2 regions of the Streptomyces sp. G7(2002) genome follow, and region 2 is predicted to be linked to the other one. Evidence: riboswitches for the same ligand, from Rfam matches in the RefSeq annotation. Region 2 holds a riboswitch; the other holds the start of a gene.
What was found. Region 2 has a riboswitch for glycine ahead of gcvT (glycine cleavage system aminomethyltransferase GcvT). Riboswitches for the same ligand answer to the same signal wherever they lie in the genome.

Region 1 (7,683 bases), 6.1 Mb from region 2:
CCCGGATGTCGACGAGCACCTCGGTGCCGGGTGCGCTCCGGCCGGTCGGCAGATAGGCCATGGCTATGGCGTGGTCGAGGGCGCGTCCCGCCTCGGGTCCGGAAAGCTCGATCTCTCCCCTGTGGGTGAGGTCGAAGATTCCGGCGGTGGTCCGTACCGCGTGGTGCTCGGCCAGCTCGGAGGTGTAGCGCAGGGGCATGGACCAGCCGGCGAAGTCGGTGAACGACGCACCGAGCTCCGCGTGAAGGTCGTGCAGGGGAGTCTTCTTGAGCATGGTGGTTCCTCTTCGGACCGTGATCGGCCCGGGTCAGGACGCGAAGGCTTCGGGAGGCGGGCAGGAGCAGACCAGGTTGCGGTCGCCGTGCGCCTGGTCGATCCGGCCGACCGGTGGCCAGTACTTGTCGGGCGTGACGCCCGCCGGGAATGCGGCCCGCTCGCGCGAGTAGGCGCGGGTCCACTCGCCGGCGATCGCGGCGGCGGTGTGCGGTGCCTGTCGCAGCGGGCTGTCCTCAAGGCCCCAGACACCCTTGTCCACCAGGTCGATCTCCGCACGGATCGCGATCATCGCCTCGCAGAAGCGATCCAGTTCAGCGAGGCTCTCGCTCTCCGTCGGCTCGACCATCAGCGTGCCGGGGACCGGAAAGCTCATCGTCGGCGCGTGGAAGCCGTAGTCGATGAGCCGCTTGGCGATGTCATCGACCGTCACCCCCGTGGCGGCGGTGAGGGGGCGTACGTCGAGGATGCACTCGTGCGCGACGAGGCCCGACTCCCCGGCGTACAGGACGGGGAAGTGTGACGCGAGGCGCCGGGCCACGTAGTTGGCGCTCAGCACGGCCGTCCGGGTTGCCTCGGTCAGCCCCTCGGCGCCCATCATCCGGATGTAGGCCCACGGGATCGGCAGGATGCCGGCACTGCCGAACGGCGCGGCGCTCACCGCCCCGATGCCGTCGCGGCGCCCGGTGTCGGGGTGCAGCGGGTGGGTGGGCAGGTACGGCGCGAGGTGTTCGGCCACCGCGACCGGGCCGACCCCCGGCCCGCCGCCGCCGTGCGGGATGCAGAACGTCTTGTGCAGATTCAGGTGTGACACGTCGCCACCGAACTCGCCGGGCTTGGCGACTCCGAGCAGCGCGTTGAGGTTGGCGCCGTCGACGTACACCTGTCCGCCGTGCTCGTGCACCAGCTCGCACAGCCGGGTGATGCTGTCCTCGTAGACGCCGTGCGTGGAGGGATAGGTCACCATGATCGCGGCCAGGTTGTCGGAGTGCTTCGCGCACTTCGCCTCGAGGTCCCCGAGATCGACGGTGCCATCGGGCCGCGATGCCACCACGACGACGCGCATCCCGGCCATGGCGGCCGAGGCCGCGTTGGTGCCGTGCGCGCTTGCCGGGATCAGGCACACATCGCGTCCGGCCTGGCCGTTGCTCTCGTGGTAACGGCGGATCGCCAGCAGGCCGGCGAGCTCGCCCTGCGATCCCGCGTTCGGCTGGATGGAGACCTTGGCGTACCCGGTGACCTCTGCCAGCCAGGTCTCGAGCTGCTCGACCAGGGCCAGGTACCCGGCAGCGTCCGTGAGGGGCGCGAAGGGGTGCAGGTCGGCAAAGCCGGGCCAGCTGACCGGCTCCATCTCCGTGGTCGCGTTGAGCTTCATCGTGCAGGACCCGAGCGGGATCATCCCGCGGTCCAGCGCGAAGTCACGGTCGGAGAGCTTGCGCAGATAACGCAGCATCGCGGTCTCCGACCGGTGCCGGTGGAAGACCGGGTGGGTGAGGAAGGGGGAGGTGCGCCGCAGGTCCGGCGGAAGCGCCGCCGAAGCGCCGGCCGCCGGGCCGTCCAGGTCGTCCCCCACCGCGCCGAAGGCGTCGAGCACGAGACGGACATGGTCCCGCGAGGTGGCCTCGGAGCAGGAGATGCCGACGTGGTCACCGTCCACCAGCCGCAGGAGCAACCCCTTGTCGTGCGCGGCCGCGACGACCTCCTCGGCACGGCCGGGGACCCGCACCAGCAGAGTGTCGAAGAACTCGGGGTGCACCACCGTGATCCCGCTGTTCCGCAGCCCGGTGGCGAGGAGTGTGGCGTGCCGGTGCGTCCGCCGGGCGATCCCGGTCAGCCCCTCGGGGCCGTGATAGACGGCGTACATCGACGCGACCACGGCGAGCAGGACCTGCGCCGTACAGATGTTGGAGGTCGCCTTGTCGCGTCGGATGTGCTGTTCGCGGGTCTGCAGGGCGAGGCGGTACGCCGGCCGGCCGGCGTTGTCCACGGAGACGCCCACGAGCCGGCCGGGCAGGTGCCGTTCGAGCCCTTCGCGGACCGCGATGTAGCCGGCGTGCGGGCCGCCGTAGAACAGGGGGACACCGAACCGCTGGGACGATCCCACGACGATGTCGGCGCCGAACTCACCCGGCGGCACGAGCAGCGTGAGCGCCAACAGATCGGCGGTCACGGTGACCTGCGCCCCGCGCGCTCGCGCCGCGGCGGTCACCTCGCGCAGATCGCGGACGGCGCCCGAGCAGCCGGGGTAGGACAGCACCACCCCGAAGAAGTCGTCCTCCGGCAGCGGCGCGGCGACGTCGATCTCGACGATCTCGATGCCGACCGCGGCGGCACGCGTGCGCAGGACGTCGAGGGTCTGCGGCAGGGTGTCGCGGTCGACCAGGACGCGGTGGCGACTCCTGCCGGCGACACGACGCATGACCGTGACGGCCTCAGCCACCGCCGTGGCCTCGTCGAGCAGCGACGCGTTGGCGGTCGGCAGCCCGGTGAGGTCTCCGACCATGGTCTGGAAGTTGATCAATGCCTCGAGCCGGCCCTGGCTGATCTCCGGCTGGTAGGGCGTGTAGGCGGTGTACCACGAAGGGTCTTCCAGCACATTGCGCCGGATCACCGCGGGCGTGGTGGTCGCGTGGTAGCCCAGTCCGCTCATCGGGACGGCCACGGTGTTCCTGCTCGCGAGCTCCTGCAGCTCGGCGCGGGCTTCGGTCTCGGTGGCGGCGGCAGGCAGGTTCAGTTCGGAAGCGCTGCGGATGCCGCTCGGGACGGCGGCGTCGATGAGGGCGGCGAGCGTCGGGTAGCCGACTTCGGCCAGCATCTTGGCGCGGTCGGCGTCGCCGACGCCGATGTGGCGGGCGGCGAACTCACCCGACGCGGAGGACTCGGTGAAGGTCATGGTGGGAGGCTCCCTCTGGGGGCACCGCACATGCGGCGCCGTGGACGGGTGGCCTCCCCGCTCTGTCATCGGTACCTGAGAGCTTCACCACCGGGTCCGGCGGTTTGCACCGTGGGCGCAGGACATGACGTCCTGTCTTTCCAGAGTCGCCTGGCCGAAGCGGTAGTTGGGCCTGAGAGATTCTGGGGAGAGTTGCTCCTTCGGCGCCTCGCCAAGGGTGGACGAGGGCTCTCCCGCTTCGGTTCGAACAGCGCGATGTGAAGTTGTGGGGCCCGACCGTGAGGCCGGGGGGGCGGGGGAGGATTGGCTCCTTCGGCTCCACGTCGTCACATGACGTGGGCTCTCCCGCGCAGAGTCGTCAGCTGTGTAGGTGCTGTCGGATCTTTCCGGAGGCAACGTAAGGGCACCGGAAGACAGCCGTCAAGAGTCCGTCCGGTGTACGGGCCGGTAACGGATCGGCCCAGGATGTGCGCCTTGAGCTGCACAAACGCCGTGCCGAACGCCGTGCCCCACGGGGGAGCGCCGTACTACTCGGAAGTAGTGTCCAGCGTTCGGCCGGTCCCTTGACCGGTTGCTGATGTGGCCCTAGCCTCACCGCACATTGCCGTTCACCCCGGAGCGGGAGAGCACTGGATCAGCCAGACCCAGGCGCCGAAGGAGCAACACCTCCCCGGAATCTCTCAGGCACCCCTACCGCTCGGGCAGGCAACTCTGGAAAGCAGGCGCAAAGGCGCCTCGCCGACGGTGCAAGCCGCGTGCTGAGCGCGGCGAAGCTCTCAGGCTCATGACAGAGGGGGAGGCTCACTCGGCCGCACGGGCTCCTGCCCGTGCTCGACATTCGAGGAGCCCCTGATGGCTGTTCCGCCGCCTCTTCCCTGACCGCCACTGCCTGGCGGCTCCCGGGCTGATCTTCGATCTACTATGTGGGACCGTTCTGACGCCGTTCCGGTCGGCTGCCGCATGCCCGCGCGCGCAGCCCGCCCTGCCGCTCGCCCCCTGTGGGCGGGTGATCATTCTCCGAGATACCCCCTGTCCCGTGCCCGCACGGGTATTGAGATCTGCGAGGTTTGCCCATGCCTGAACGCAGTGACACCGGCTCGACGGCCGCGCCGGACCAACCGGCGGCCGGATCCACGCCCCCGCCCGAGGGCGAGCAACACCTCTCCCGTCAGCTGTCCAACCGGCACATCCAGCTCATCGCGATCGGCGGTGCGATCGGAACCGGCCTGTTCATGGGCTCGGGCAAGACGATCTCGCTGGCCGGGCCCTCGGTGATCTTCGTCTACATGATCATCGGCGTGATGCTCTTCTTCGTGATGCGGGCGATGGGGGAGCTCCTGCTCTCCAACCTGCGCTACAAGTCCTTCGCCGACTTCGCGGCCGACCTGCTGGGGCCATGGGCCGGCTTCTTCACCGGCTGGACCTACTGGTTCTGCTGGATCGTCACCGGCATCGCCGACGTCATCGCGATCTCCGGGTATGTGTCCTACTGGTGGCGCGACCTACCGCTGTGGATACCGGCGCTGGCCGCCGTCATCCTCTTGATCGCCTTGAACCTGCCCACCGTGAAGGCGTTCGGCGAGACCGAGTTCTGGTTCGCACTGATCAAGATCGTCGCGATCGTGGCGCTGATCGTTGTCGGACTGGTCATGGTGTTCAGTCACTTCCAGGCGCCCGGGGGTGCGGCGGCAAGCTTCTCCAACCTCTGGAGCGACGGAGGGTTCTTCCCCACCGGCCCCATGGGGTTCGTCGCGGGATTCCAGATCGCGACCTTCGCCTTCGTCGGCATCGAGCTGGTCGGCACCACCGCGGCCGAGGCGGAGAACCCGGAGCGGAACCTGCCCAAGGCGATCAACTCGATCCCGGTGCGCGTGATGCTGTTCTACGTCGTCGCGCTGACCGTGATCATTTCGGTCACGCCCTGGCGCGAGATCAGTGCGGAGCGCAGTCCGTTCGTCGTGATGTTCACCCTTGCCGGCCTGGGGATCGCCGCCTCGGCGATCAACTTCGTGGTGCTGACCTCGGCCGCCTCGTCCGCGAACTCGGGTATCTACTCCACCTCACGGATGGTGTACGGGTTGGCCCGCGAGGGCGATGCCCCGGCGCGCTTCGGCAGACTCACCTCCAGGAAGGTACCGGCCAACGCCCTGCTCCTCTCCGGGGTGTTTCTGCTCGCCGGTGTGGTCATGGTCGCCATGGACGACTCGATCATCGAGGCGTTCACCCTGGTGACCACCGTGTCCGCCGTGCTGTTCATCTTCGTCTGGTCGATCATCCTGATCAGCTACCTCGTCTATCGCAAGCGCCGTCCGCACCTGCACGAGGCGTCGAAGTTCAAGATGCCCGGCGGCATCGTCATGTGCTACGTCGTGCTCGTGTTCTTCGCGTTCCTCATCTGGGCGCTGACCCAGGAGCCCGACACGCTGCAGGCCTTGCTGGTGACCCCGGTCTGGTTCGTCATCCTCGGCATCGCGTGGGCGGGCCTCCGCCGCCGCCCGGGCCATGCTGCCCGTGAGGCGGCCTTCCGTTCCGAACTCCACAACGCGCAGCAGGACTGATACGGCCACCGGATCCATAACCGGCACCGATCGCGAGCGCCGTTCCCGGCGGATGGGAACGGCGCTCGCTTTCGATGTGCTTGGTCGCACGGGTGCGGGTTCCGCCCACCCGACCGATGAGTTTCGCCTCGACGCATCGTCTGCATGTAAGGAACGTCCCCCTTCCGCACCGGCGGGAGGCCCGAGATGAGATGACAAGGAGCGTGCACACCGTGGACCAGGAGAACGTGAGCGCCACCCTGACCGTCGCCGTGCCCGCCGCGAGGGTGTTCGCGGTGCTGGCGGACCCGACGACCCATTCTGCGATCGATGGCACCGGTTGGGTTCAGGAAGCTGCCGACCGGGCGCCGCTGACCGAGGTGGGGCAGATCTTCCGGATGGACATGTACCACGCCAACCATCCCAACGGTGACTACCAGGTGGCCAACAAGGTCCAGGTGCTCGACCCGCCGCGCGCCATCGGCTGGCTGACGGGGCAGGAGAAGGACGACGGTCGCCTGGAGTTCGGCGGCTGGATCTGGCGTTACGACCTTGCGCCGCTCGGTCCGTCCAAGACCGAGGTCACGCTCACCTACGACTGGTCGGCGGTCCCGCAGTCCATCCGGGAGTACCTCCAGTTCCCGCCGTTCGGCCCCGAACATCTCACCAACTCGCTGCACCATCTGGCCGAGCTCGTCTCCGGTGGGTGATGTCGTCGACCAGGTCTGGCCGACTTCCTCCCCCAGAGGCTGCTGGACGACATCGCGCACGTCGGTCCGGAACCGCGGCACCACCTGGCGGGGCCGCTCCACCGGGTCTGCGGGCGGGGGGAGTTGGTGGATCGCACCGCGGGCACGCACCTATCGCGTGGTCCATGCAACCATCATCGGGTCCGGAGCATCCATTGAGGTGAACATGGCCTGTCGACCGAAGGAAGCCCACCGTGACGCACCCGAGACGTCTTGAAGTCCGCAGGACCCGTAACGCTGCATCTGCCCGCGGCATCCGCGCCGCGGCTCCGCTGGCCGCCGCGCTCCTGGTGGCCGGCGGCCTGACCGCCTGGTCGCTCGCTCCCCAGGAGGCATTCGCGGCGACGGGCCGCGCGGCCCCCGAGGGCGACTTCAACGGCGACGGCTATGCGGACCTCGTCTCCGGTGCCCCGGGAGCCACCGTCTCCCACAAGGCCCAGGCGGGATACGTGGCGGTGACATACGGCTCGGCGAACGGGCTCGTCCCGTCCCACAAGAAGCTTGTGAGCCGTTCGACGAGCGGGGTGCCGGGATCGGCAGCCGCCAAGCAGCGCTTCGGCGAGACCTTCAGCAAGGGCGACCTGGACGGCGACGGCTACAGCGACCTGGTCATCGGTGCGGGAAAGGCGTCGTCGGGCAGCGTGATCCTGTGGGGCTCGCCGTCCGGACTGACCGGCGGCACACCGATCGCCACGTACGGACAGGCGCCGCAGGTGGGGGACTTCGACGGCGACGGCAAGGCCGATCTCGCCCTCTTCGGTGATCCCGGCAGCTACGGTGACGACCCCGTGGCGCAGGCCGCGAACCTGTGGAAGGGCCCGATCTCGCGGACGGGATCGCCGGCCGCGCGGCTCAACTTCCTGGACAAGTCCGAGTGGTTCGGCTACGACGACGACGCACCGGGCGCGGAGTGCGCCAAGAACGACAGCTGTGTCAGCGGCCCCCGCTCGATCAGCGGCCCCGTCGTCGCCAAGGCCACCGGCGATGTCAACGGCGACCACCGCCAGGACATCGTGATGTGGAACTACGCCGGCGACGGCGAGTGGGACAACAAGGTCCTGCTCGGCGGTCGTGCGGGCTTCAAGGAGGCCGCCGCGCCCGGCGTCCGGGGCACCGTCGGCGTGGGTGACGTGGACGGCGACGGTTACGGCGACGTGGTGGCCGGCGACAACGAAGACACCGGCAAAGTAACGGTCGCGTACGGCACGCCCTCGGGCCCTTCCGCCACCCG
Region 2 (7,683 bases):
GCCGATCATGATGAGGGCGAAGAGGCTGAGCCCCTTGCGCCCGCCGGCGCTCATGTCCATGGAAGTGTCGTCCGTCCTGCTGGTGCCGCATGCCCCTCGCTGCCGAAGGGCCGTTGACGTGTGCCGCCGACACCTTATTTCGGCCAATTGACGGGAATGGCACTGCGCTGCCGGAGCACCGGCGCGCACCGGTCCCCGCAGACCACGAGCCCGGGGCCAACGGCCCCGGGCTCACGGCCCGTTCACTCCCGGACCGCCCTGCGCGGACGGTCCGGGATCTCACCGCATGAGACGCGTCACAGCGACGGGTAGAGCGGGAACTTGTCCGCGAGCGCGGTGACCCGGGCCTTGAGGGCGTCGGTGTCGTAGCTGGGCTTGAGGGCCTCGGCGATGATGTCGGCGACCTCGCGGAAGTCCTCGGCCTGGAAGCCGCGGGTGGCCAGGGCCGGGGTGCCGATGCGCAGGCCGGAGGTGACCATCGGCGGGCGGGGGTCGTTCGGGATGGCGTTGCGGTTGACGGTGATGCCGACCTCGTGGAGGCGGTCCTCGGCCTGCTGTCCGTCCAGCTCGGAGTCGCGCAGGTCGACCAGGACGAGGTGGACGTCGGTGCCGCCGGACAGGACCGAGACGCCGTGCTGCCTGACGTCGTCCTGCACGAGGCGCTCGGCCAGGATGCGGGCGCCGTCCAGGGTGCGCTGCTGGCGCTCCTTGAAGTCCTCGGAGGCGGCGACCTTGAAGGAGACCGCCTTGGCCGCGATGACGTGCTCCAGCGGGCCGCCCTGCTGGCCCGGGAAGACCGCCGAGTTGATCTTCTTGGCGAGCTCCTGGGTGGAGAGGATCACACCGCCGCGGGGGCCGCCGAGGGTCTTGTGCGTGGTGGTGGTGACCACGTGGGCGTGCGGCACGGGGGAGGGGTGCAGACCCGCCGCCACCAGGCCGGCGAAGTGCGCCATGTCGACCATGAGGTAGGCGCCGACCTCGTCCGCGATGCGGCGGAAGGCGGCGAAGTCGAGCTGGCGCGGGTAGGCGGACCAGCCGGCCACGATCAGCTTGGGGCGGTGCTCCTTGGCGAGGCGCTCGACCTCCTCCATGTCGACGAGGTTGGTCTTCTCGTCGACGTGGTAGGGCACCACGTTGTAGAGCTTGCCGCTGAAGTTGATCTTCATGCCGTGGGTCAGGTGCCCGCCGTGGGCGAGGTTGAGACCCAGGATGGTGTCGCCCGGCTTGATCAGCGCGAACATGGCCGCGGCGTTGGCCTGCGCGCCCGAGTGCGGCTGGACGTTGGCGGCCTCGGCGCCGAAGAGGGCCTTGATGCGGTCGATGGCGATCTGCTCGACGACGTCGACGTGCTCGCAGCCGCCGTAGTAGCGGCGGCCGGGGTAGCCCTCGGCGTACTTGTTGGTGAGGACGGAGCCCTGGGCCTCCATGACGGCGACGGGGGCGAAGTTCTCCGACGCGATCATTTCGAGGGTGGACTGCTGGCGGTGGAGCTCGGCGTCGACGGCGGCGGCGACGTCGGGGTCGAGCTCATGGAGGGAGCTGTTGAGAAGCGACATGAGTCTTCCTGGGGAGTCAGGGGCGCGAGGGGGTCCCCCGGGACGGAATCCGGGGGAGCTTCCCCGCGGGCGGTGGCGGGTCGGAGGTCCCCCGTCCGGGCGAGGCCGGAAGCGGGGGAGAGCCGGGGCTCAGCTCTGGATGAAGGCGGCGTACTCGTCGGCCGAGAGCAGTTCGCCCGGCTCGCCGCTGATCTTCACCTTGAACAGCCAACCACCCTCGAACGGGGCGGAGTTCACCAGCGAGGGGTCATTGACGACATCCTCGTTGATCTCGGTGATCTCACCGTCGACGGGCGAGTAGAGATCGCTGACCGACTTCGTCGACTCCAGCTCGCCGCAGGTCTCGCCCGCCGCGACCGTGGAGCCGACCTCAGGGAGCTGCACGAAGACGACGTCGCCGAGCGCGTTGGCCGCGTGCTCGGTGATGCCGACCGTCGAGGCGCCGTCCTCGGCGCCCGACAGCCACTCGTGCTCCTTGCTGTAGCGCAGCTGCTGGGGGTTGCTCATGGCTCGATTCTCCTGTACGCGAGGGTGTGATCGTGAATGGGGTCTTGCGCAGTGAGACGCGCGGGCGCGCGCCGCCGCCGTGTCTGCCGCGGGGGAACCGCTACTTCTGCCGCTTGTAGAACGGCAGAGCGGTGACCTCGTACGGCTCATGGCTTCCACGGATGTCCACGCAGACACCCTCGGTGCCCGGTGTGGCGTAGGCCGCGTCGACATAGGCGATGGCGATCGGCTTGCCGAGCGTGGGGGACGGGGCCCCGGAGGTGACCTCGCCGATGACCGTGCCGTCGGCCGTGACGACCGGGTATCCGGCACGCGGCACCCGGCGGCCCTGGGCGACCAGACCGACCAGCTTGCGCGGCGGCCGGGTCTCGGCCCGCTCGGCGGCCGCGGTCAGGGCCTCACGGCCCACGAAGTCCCCGTTGTTGGTGGTCTTCTCGAACTTCACGACCCGGCCCAGGCCCGCGTCGAACGGCGTGGTCGCGGTGGTGAGCTCATGCCCGTAGAGCGGCATGCCCGCCTCCAGGCGCAGGGTGTCGCGGCAGGAGAGCCCGCAGGGCACCAGACCGGCGTCCTTGCCCGCCTCGGTCAGGGCCTCCCAGAGGGCGACCGCGTCCGCCGGCCGGACGAACAGCTCGAAGCCGTCCTCACCGGTGTAGCCGGTACGGGCGATCAGCGCCTGCACACCGGCGACCGTGCCGGGCAGCCCGGCGTAGTACTTGAGACCGTCCAGATCGGCGTCCGTCAGCGTCTTGAGGATGGCGGGGGACTCCGGGCCCTGCACCGCGAGCAGTGCGTAGGCGTCCCGGTCGTCGCGGATCGCGGCGTCGAAGCCGCCCGCCCGCGCGGTCAGCGCGTCCAGCACCACCTGGGCGTTGGAGGCGTTGGCGACGACCATGTACTCCTGGTCGGCGAGGCGGTAGACGATCAGGTCGTCGAGGATGCCGCCCTCGGCCTCACAGATCATGGTGTAGCGGGCGCGGCCCGTCTTGACGCCGCCGATGTTGCCGACCAGCGCGTAGTCGAGGAGGTCGGCGGCCTGCGGGCCGGTGACGGTGATCTCGCCCATGTGGGAGAGGTCGAAGAGGCCGGCGCGGGTACGGACGGCGACATGCTCGTCGCGCTCGCTGCTGTAGCGCAGCGGCATGTCCCAGCCGGCGAAGTCGGTCATGGTCGCGCCGAGCGCGCGGTGGGTGGCATCCAGCGCGGTGCGACGGGGGGCATCAGTCATGGTTCTGGGCTCCCAGGCAGGGGTGACAAGACGTTCTCCCCATCTGTCATCGGAACCTGAGAGGTTCACCGGGATCCCGCGAACGGACCCGGTTTGCACCTTGGGTGGAGCCGCCCCGTAGGCCGGGCAGTGGCTCGCTTTTCAGATCTGCCTCGCCCGCGCGGTATAGGGGCCTGAGAGATTCAAGGGAGGACTTGCTCCTTCGGCGCCCCGCCATGGCGGCCGGGGACTCTCCCGCACGGGTTCAAGCGGCCGGTATGCAGTTGGCGGTGCACGGATGAGCTCCGATGTGCACGTGGCGGCCACATCATTGCACGGGATCGCCGGAAAAGGAGCCCCCACCGCCGCCCCGCCCACGACGTGGGCAGATCGGACAATCGCCTTGATGGGCATTACCTTTTCTTGACACTCTGCGGGTAGGGGACGGACTCGAACCGGACCAGAACGGACGGGGAGGGCGATCACGGTGCACAGCGAAGCGGCATTCGGGGCGACTTCAGGGGTCGTGCCCCCGGACGCCGTGCGGTCGGCGCCGTCCGCCGCCATGTCCCGGGCCGGCCGTGCGCCGCGGCCCGTCATCCGGCCGGGGCGCCGCACCGAGGTCGTGGACCTGCGGAGCGACGGCCGGCCGCCGGACGCCGCCGAGCTGCGGTTTCCGGCCGGTGACCTGGTCGTGGTCTCCGGGCTGCCGGGCAGCGGCAAGAGCACCCTCATGCACCGTGTCGTACCGCCCCTGGACGGGCACGGCGCCGCGGTGCACCGCATCGATTCCCAGGACGTCCGCGAGCGCTGGGAGCGCGGCAGACTGCACCGGCTGCCGTACGGCCTCTACCGCCCGCTGGTCCGGGCCGCCCACTATCTGGCCCTGGGCCGTGCGCTGCGCTCCGGCGACAGCGTGGTGGTGCACGACTGCGGGACGCTGGCGTGGGTGCGCCGCTGGATCGCGCGCTCGGCGCTGCGCGGCGGCCGCGGGGCGCATCTGGTGCTGCTCGATGTGGCACCCGAGGTGGCGCTTTCCGGCCAGGAGTCACGGGGCCGCGGGGTGTCGGGGTACGCCTTCGCACGGCACCGCAGGGCGGTGGGCCGGCTGGTCGGCGCCGCGGAGTCGGCCCGGCTGCCGAAGGGCTTCTGCTCGGCCGTCCTCCTCGACCGGCGGGCGGCGAGCGCCCTGGAGACGGTCAGCTTCCACTGAGGGCTGTCCCGTGTGTTGCCGGGCACGCCCCCGCACACCGCACCGCGCGCCTTCTCGTTTAGGGTCTTTGGCCAGATGGCGCGGTTTGGAACGGGTGGGTGCACATGACATTTCCGGAGCAGGGGATACCGCAGCTGGCGTGGCCGGCGAACGAGCTCGAAGAGGTGCTGTCCGCGTCGGTCGGGCACCCGGGTGCCGGCGGCCGGATCGTCGAGATCCTCGGCCGCAGCTGGCTGTGGGTGCCGCTGCCCAGCGGCGGCGGCCCGGAGAGCGCGGGCTTCGGCGCCCGCGGCCTCGATCTGCCCACCGTCGAGCTCGACGGCGCGCCCTATGTCCCGGTCTACAGCTCCGAGCAGGAGTTCCTGCGGGTGGTCGGCTCGCACATGTCGTTCACCGTGGCCCCGGCCCGGGAGTTCGCCCGCGGACTGCCGCCGCAGATCGGCATCGCGGTCAACCCCGACGGGACGGTCGGCGTCCCGCTGCCGCCGCCCGCGGTGGCCGAACTGTGCCGGGAGCGGCATCACGGACATCAGGAGTTCGACGGGCTGCCGAGCGGCGGCCGGGTGCGGCTCTTCGAACCGGACTGGCAGGACGAGCCGGTGGACTTCCTGGCCTCCGCCGGGCTGGAGTTCTCCGGCGCCGGAATTGTCCTGACTGCCCGGCGTGCCCTGGCCAGCGTCGAGGGCGACACGCCCGCACTGTTCGTCGGTGTTCAGGTCGCGGCGGATCCCACGGCGCTGCAGGACGGCACCGCGCGCGAGAGGGTACTGTCAGCCCTCGGACGTGCGCTCGGCGCAGTACCGCTGCCCTGGCCCGTACAGCTCGTCATGCTCGACCTCGCCCAGGGTGACCCGGTCGCCGACTGGATGCTGGAGCGTGTGCGCCCCTTCTACTCTCGGGACCACTCGTAGGGCAAGCCCTAAGCTGGTTGGATGACAGGCGGGCGCACCCACACGTGCCCTGCTGAGAGAAGGGACGGACCACGTGAGCGCGGGTGCGCATCAGGGGCCGGCGGCGGCCGGACAGCTGGAGCAGCTGCTGCAGCAGGTCTCGCCAGGCCGTTACGACGCCTATGAGGCACTGCTGCACGCGCTCGCCGCGGGCCAGGTCTGGATGCTGCTCTGGCACGGCCGGGCCGGTATGCCCGATGCGCAGTACGGAAACATGGAGGTCGAGGGCCTCGGCTATGCGCCGTGTGTGACCTCGGCGCCCGAGCTCGCCGCCTCCGGCTGGAACCGCGACCACGAGGTCGTCACCGGCACCGAGATCGCCGCCGCGCTCTTCCCCGACCGCTGGGGCCTGTGGCTGAATCCGCATGCTCCCGGTGGCGGCGTCGGCATCCCCTGGCTGGACCTGCGCCGTATCGCCGGCGGCCTCGACCGGCTGCCCGCCGGGCCGCTGCGGATCTCGGAACCGGTCATCGACATCCCGCAGTTCTACGCGCTCCTCGCCCAGAACGCCCATCGCACGCCCGCCGTACGGTCGCTGCGCCGGGCCTGGGTCCAGCCCGCGCTCGGTGCCCCATATCTGGCGATCGGTCTGGATCTGTACGACACCGGCCAACAAGCGGTGGATTCGGTGCGGTTGATGATCCAGCAGTCGATCGGCGCGGTTCCGGACGGTCTGCCCGTCTCCACGGTCGCGATGAACGACGAGTACGACCCGGTCGGCATGTGGATGCGGGCCTCCACGCGCCCCTTCTTCGACCGTGACGGCTATGTCCAGCCGCAGGCTCCCGCGCCCTCCTACGGCTACGGCTACCCGCGTCCCTACTGACGCCTGACGGTGCCGCTCCGCCGTCGGTGCCTGGGGTGAATTCGCCCCAGGCGCCCCGCAGTTGAGCCCCTTTCCCGTGGGTATGCACTCCGCTCAGCCCGAACTCTTGTCCGTATAACGGAATGCCGCGGATCACATCACAGTTACGCATCCTTTCCCCTTCAGGGCTGGTGACTGATCGCGAATCGGATGAAGACTCCCGCAACACAGGGTCTCGGCCCTTTGTCCGAGCGTCATCCCGGAACGGCGTCGCGCGCACCTTCTCGAAATTCCATATACGCGAACTTCCGCGATGCCTGCAGGACTTGCACCAGTGATGTGAATCAGGCCGCTACCGCGGCGTCGCATGGGCCGGCCACCGTCGGCCGAGAGGGGTCAAAGGCACCGTGACCGCACCGATCGAGACCACCGGAGCAGCTGCTGAGGCGCAGCCGGAAGCGGTGCTGAAAGGCGTGGAAGGAAAGCGGATCGAGGGGCGCTCGCTCGGTCAGATCGCCTGGCTGCGCTTTCGGCGGGACAAGGTCGCGGTGGCCGGTGCCATCGTTGTCATCCTGCTCATCGCCATCGCCGCCCTCTCCCGCCCCCTCCAGTCACTGCTGGGGCTGGACCCCAACAGCCCCAACCAGTCGCTGATCGACCCCAACACCACGCTCCCCAAGGGCGACTTCGGCGGCATGAGCGGGGACCACCCCCTGGGTGTGGACCCGAAGTTCGGCCGCGATCTGCTCGCCCGGATCCTGGAGGGCTCCTGGGTGTCGCTGATCGTGGCGTTCGGCGCGACCCTGCTGTCGGTCGCCATCGGCACCGTCCTCGGTGTGGTCGCCGGCTTCTACCGCGGGCGGGTGGACGCCTTCATCAGCCGGATGATGGATGTCTTCCTGGCCTTCCCGCTGCTGCTGTTCGCCATCGCGATCTCTGCCTCGCTGCAGGGCGGCGCCTTCGGTCTGGAGGGTCTGCCGCTGCACATCTCGGTGCTGATCTTCGTGATCGGCTTCTTCAACTGGCCGTACATGGGGCGGATCGTGCGCGCGCAGACGCTGTCGCTGCGCGAGCGGGAATTCGTGGACGCCGCCCGCGGCATGGGAGCGCGCGGGCCGTTCATCCTCTTCCGGGAGCTGCTGCCCAACCTGGTGGGTCCGATCATCGTCTACTCGACGCTGCTGATCCCCTCCAACATCCTCTTCGAGGCGGCGCTGAGCTTCCTGGGCGTCGGTATCCAACCGCCTCAGGCGTCCTGGGGCGGCATGCTCAACCAGGCGGTCAAGTACTACGAGGTCGACCCTCAATACATGATCGTTCCCGGCCTCGCGATCTTCGTCACCGTGCTGGCGTTCAACCTGCTCGGTGACGGTCTGAGGGACGCGCTGGACCCGCGCAGCCGCTGACGGCCGTGCCTGGCACCCGCTCAGAAGTCTCACCCGCGT

Region 1: linked by a shared signal. The riboswitch ahead of gcvP (aminomethyl-transferring glycine dehydrogenase) and the one ahead of gcvT (glycine cleavage system aminomethyltransferase GcvT) in region 2 are both predicted to bind glycine.

What each region holds. Positions count from the first base shown of each region.
Region 1 covers NZ_CP102609.1:549,433-557,115, reverse strand. The annotation lists gene NUT86_RS02485 (glycine cleavage T C-terminal barrel domain-containing protein) at 1-274, opposite strand, end outside; gene gcvP (aminomethyl-transferring glycine dehydrogenase) at 308-3,166, opposite strand; glycine riboswitch at 3,219-3,316, opposite strand; glycine riboswitch at 3,317-3,412, opposite strand; glycine riboswitch at 3,776-3,872, shown strand; glycine riboswitch at 3,873-3,964, shown strand; gene cycA (D-serine/D-alanine/glycine transporter) at 4,240-5,724, shown strand; gene NUT86_RS02470 (polyketide cyclase) at 5,937-6,413, shown strand; gene NUT86_RS02465 (FG-GAP-like repeat-containing protein) at 6,647-7,683, shown strand, end outside.
Region 2 covers NZ_CP102609.1:6,676,800-6,684,482, forward strand. The annotation lists gene NUT86_RS28530 (APC family permease) at 1-60, opposite strand, end outside; gene glyA (serine hydroxymethyltransferase) at 297-1,556, opposite strand; gene gcvH (glycine cleavage system protein GcvH) at 1,686-2,063, opposite strand; gene gcvT (glycine cleavage system aminomethyltransferase GcvT) at 2,164-3,291, opposite strand; glycine riboswitch at 3,325-3,442, opposite strand; glycine riboswitch at 3,443-3,538, opposite strand; gene NUT86_RS28550 (AAA family ATPase) at 3,758-4,483, shown strand; gene NUT86_RS28555 (enhanced serine sensitivity protein SseB) at 4,588-5,394, shown strand; gene NUT86_RS28560 (enhanced serine sensitivity protein SseB C-terminal domain-containing protein) at 5,468-6,259, shown strand; gene NUT86_RS28565 (ABC transporter permease) at 6,646-7,644, shown strand.